One region of the Streptomyces sp. NPDC002032 genome, then DNA from elsewhere that is predicted to be linked to it. Evidence: riboswitches for the same ligand, from Rfam matches in the RefSeq annotation. Region 1 holds a riboswitch; the other holds the start of a gene.
The links. A riboswitch is a leader RNA that binds a small molecule or an ion and turns the genes downstream of it on or off. The one in region 1 is predicted to bind S-adenosylmethionine.
Positions count from the first base shown of each region.

Region 1 (2,194 bases):
GCGCAGAAGAGGCCGTCGCGCACGCCGATGCCGTACTCGGCGGACAGCGCCGCCGCGAAGTGCGAGCTGTTCCAGCCGTCCACCACGAACGAGATGACGCCGACGCGCGGGGCATCGTCCCCGAAGAGGGACAGGACGCGGACGGCCGGGACCTCGGCCAGGCCCTCGCGGACCTTGGCGATGAGGTGGTTCTCACGGGCGACCAGGCTCTCGAACCCGGCCTCCTTCAGGGCCCGGCAGGCCGAGGCGATGGAGTAGACGCCGATGACGTTCGGGGAGCCGGCCTCGTGGCGGGCTGCGGTGGTGTGCCACTCGACGTCCACACCGCCGTCCTCGCGGCGGGCCACCTTGCGGGAGGCGCCGCCGCCCGCGAGGTAGGGCGGCGCCTGCTGGAGCCAGTCGGCGCGGCCGGCGAGCACGCCCGATCCGAAGGGGGCGTACAGCTTGTGGCCGGAGAAGGCGATCCAGTCGACGTCCAGCTCCTGGACGGACACGGGGTGGTGCGGCGCCAGCTGGGCGGCGTCCAGGACGATCCGCGCGCCGTGCGCGTGCGCGGCGGCGGCCAGCTCCTTGACCGGCCACAGCTCACCGGTGACGTTGGACGCCCCGGTGACGCACACCAGCGCCGGGCCGTAGGGGTCCCGGTCGGCCAGCGCCCGCTCCAGGGTCGCGACGGCCTGGGCCGGGGTACGGGGGGCGTTGAGGTAGGTGACCTGCGCGTCGCCCCAGGGCAGCAGCGAGGCGTGGTGCTCGGTCTCGAAGACGAAGACCTGGCAGTCGGCCGGGAGGACGGCGGCCAGCAGGTTCAGCGAGTCGGTGGTCGACCGGGTGAAGACCACCTGGTCGCCGGGGCGGCAGTCCAGGAACTCCGCGACCGTGACGCGGCTCTGCTCGAACAGGTCGGTGGACAGCTGCGAGAGGTACCCGGCGCCGCGGTGGACGCTGCCGTAGTACGGGGCGTACGCGGCCACGTCGTCCCAGACCCGCTGGAGCGCCGGGGCGCTGGCCGCGTAGTCCAGGGCGGCGTAGGTGACCTCGCCGCCGGTGACGAGCGGCACGGTGACGTCCCGGCCGAGGACCGGCAGCGGCTCGGCACAGGCGGGGCCGGCGGCGGCGTCGGCGGCAACGGCGGTGGTGGTGGCGGCGGCGTTCAGGGTTGCGGACATGGCGGTATCTCCCGGCAGGCAGGGCTGAATGGCTTCGTTGTTCGCCCGTACGCGGGTACGGCTCGGCGGCCGGCCACAGGGGTACGGGTGGAGCCTCGGAAGGACATGGGGGTACGCCTCAGCGACCCTGTTCCGAGGGGTGAAGAAGGGGCGGAGTCGCCCTATCGCATTCGCTTGCTCACGGAAAAGCTCCTCGAAGACCCAGGACCCCTGGTATCGAGGGATCCGCGCTTGCCGTAGACCTCGCTGCCTACGACCTGGTCATCACCCGGGGCACCCCGCCACGGAAGGAGGGTTGCCGGACAGCGAGCCGGGGCCAAAACGCTGTCACTCGTGACCTGAGCAGCATCCTGCCACAAGATCCCCCACGCACAAGACCCCGGTCCACCATGTGGACCGGGGTCTCGCGGGGGGGCGACCGATCAGGCGTTGCTGGCGGCCACCCAGCGCTCCAGCGCCGCCCCGGCCGAACCCGAGTCGATCGATTCGGCCGCACGGGCGATGCCCGCCGCGATCTGCTCCTCCAGGGAGCCCGTGCCCGGGTCCAGCGCCACCAGGGCCGCCGCCGAGTTCAGCAGGACGGCGTCGCGTACGGGGCCGGTCTCCCCGGCCAGCAGCCGGCGGGCGACGTCCGCGTTGTAGGAGGGGTCCTCGCCGCGCAGGTCGGCGACGTCCACGAGCGGGATCCCGACGTCGCGCGGATCGAACGGGAGCTCGGTGACCGTGCCCCCGCGGACCCACCAGACCCGGGAGGTGGCGGTCGTGGTCAGTTCGTCCATGCCGTCGTCGCCGCGGAAGACCAGCGCCGAGGAGCCGCGCTCCGCGAGCACCCCGGCGACGATGGGCGCCACCCGGGGATCGGCCACGCCCGTGGCCTGCGCGCGCACCCGCGCCGGATTGGTCAGCGGACCGAGGAAGTTGAAGGTGGTCCGGATGCCCAGTTCCTTGCGGGCCGCCGCCACGTGCCGCAGCGCGGGGTGGAACTTGACCGCGAAGCAGAAGGTGATGCCGGCCTCCTCGACCACCTC
Region 1 is NZ_JBIASM010000007.1:60,890-63,083, reverse strand. It holds gene ACFYYT_RS18175 (aminotransferase class V-fold PLP-dependent enzyme) at 1-1,166, opposite strand, end outside; SAM riboswitch class IV at 1,389-1,505, opposite strand; gene trpD (anthranilate phosphoribosyltransferase) at 1,589-2,194, opposite strand, start outside.

Region 2 (2,194 bases), on a different contig from region 1:
CTGCGGGCGGACCACGTCGTGCCCCGCCTTGAAGGCGGTGGACACCGGGGAGCAGCCCTCGGCCTGGGCGCCGAAGATCTTGTACGGCTTGTCCTCGACCAGACCCAGCTTGATCAGCTCCTGCAGACCCTTGTCGATCTTCGTCAGCTGGGAGCCGGACGCGATCGGGATGACGATCTGGTCGGGCAGCTGCCAGCCGAGCTGCTCGCAGATCTCGTACGCCAGCGTCTTGGAGCCCTCGCCGTAGTAGGGGCGCAGGTTGACGTTGACGAAGCCCCAGCCCTCGCCCAGCGGGTCGCCGATGAGCTCGGAGCAGAAGCGGTTGACGTCGTCGTAGTTGCCCTCGATGCCGACGAGGTCGCCCCCGTAGACGGCGGCCATGACGACCTTGCCCTGCTCCAGGTCGTGCGGGATGAACACGCAGGAGCGGAAGCCGGCGCGGGCGGCCGCGGCGCCGACGGCGCCGGCCAGGTTGCCCGTGGAGGAGCAGGACAGGGTGGTGAAGCCGAAGGCGCGGGCGGCCTCGACGGCGATGGCCACGACGCGGTCCTTGAAGGAGTGCGTCGGGTTGCCGGAGTCGTCCTTGACGTAGAGCTTGCCGGTGACACCCAGCTCCTTGGCCAGGTTCCGGGCGTCCACGAGCTTGGTGAAGCCGGGGTTCAGGCTGGGCTTGGAGGCCACGTCCGCCGGGACGGGCAGCAGCGGGGCGTAGCGCCAGATGTTGTCCGGGCCGGCCTCGATGGCCGCGCGCAGGGCCTCGGGGTCGCCGAGCGGCAGGTCGTAGGCGACTTCGAGCGGACCGAAACACTCGACGCAGGCGAAAACGGGGCCGAGCTCGAAGCGGGTTCCGCACTCCCGGCAGGAAAGGCCGGTGGCGGGTCCGAGATCGACGGATCCGAGGGTGGCGGAGGTGGCGACAGTCTGTGCAGCCATGACGGCGAGGCCCTTTCTCCTCATCTTCCCCATGGCGCACTTCGCCATGAGACGGAATTGGCACCTTCCCGAGCCGGGGACCTCGCAGGAGTGCGTTCGAAACGCATCGCGAGAACCGACTGGAGGGTTGCCGGGGCTTCAACGGGCCGTGTCCCTCTGCCCCTCTGGATGAGCGGTATGGCACCGGCACACGCGCTCTGTGGCGCGCCGGTGCGTTTGTCCGCGGGACCCCCGGCATGCGGTGGTCCTTCGCGTTGTTCAAGACTGTAACCGAAGGCCCGGGTGGTTGAGACAGCCGTCCGAACGGCGAGATGGATCACATTTCGGCCCAAAACAATGAGTGGTGCCGAGGAGCAAGGAGTGCTGAGAGTGCTGGATGAGGTGGAGCGCTGGCTGGCGGACCGCTCCTGGTCCGCCGCCGACCGACCGCTCGACCAGCTGCTCGACCGGAAACGGGCGGCCGGGACGACGGTCAGCGTGGTGCTGCCCGCGCTCGACGAGGAGGCCACGGTCGGGCGGATCGTGGAGGTGATCCGGCGCGATCTCATCGACGGCCTCGCGACCCCCCTGGTGGACGAGCTGGTCGTGGTCGACTCCGGGTCCCGCGACCGTACGGCGGAGGTGGCCGCGAAGGCCGGCGCCCGGGTCGTGCACCGGGACGCGATCCTGCCGCGGATCCCGGCGCTGCCCGGCAAGGGCGAGGTGCTGTGGCGCTCGCTGCTCGCGACGACGGGCGACGTCGTCTGCTTCGTCGACGCCGACCTGCGGGACTTCTCCGCCTCCTTCGTCTCCGGGATCGTCGGCCCGCTGCTGACCGATCCGCAGGTGCAGTTCGTCAAGGCCATGTACGACCGCCCGCTGGGCGACGCCCCCGGCCAGGGCGGCCGGGTCACCGAGCTGGTGGCCCGCCCGCTGCTGAACCTGAACTGGCCGCGGCTGGCCGGATTCGTGCAGCCGCTGGGCGGCGAGTACGCCGTACGGCGCTCGCTGCTGGAGCGGCTGCCCTTCCCCGTCGGCTACGGCGTCGAGCTGGGCCTGCTGGTGGACGCGCTGCACACGGTCGGGCTCGACGCGCTGGCCCAGGTCGACGTCGGGGTCCGGCTGCACCGGCACCAGGACGGGCAGGCGCTGGGCCGGATGGCCGCCGCGATCTACCGCACGGCCCAGCTGCGGCTCTCGCGCGCGCACCTCGTACGGCCCGAGCTGACGCAGTTCGAGCGGGGGCCGGACGGGTTCGTCCCGCGCACCTACCCGGTGGACA
Region 2 is NZ_JBIASM010000013.1:102,210-104,403, reverse strand. It holds gene thrC (threonine synthase) at 1-933, opposite strand, end outside; SAM riboswitch class I at 951-1,108, opposite strand; gene ACFYYT_RS26790 (glucosyl-3-phosphoglycerate synthase) at 1,303-2,194, shown strand, end outside.
Region 2: linked by a shared signal. The riboswitch ahead of thrC (threonine synthase) and the one ahead of ACFYYT_RS18175 (aminotransferase class V-fold PLP-dependent enzyme) in region 1 are both predicted to bind S-adenosylmethionine.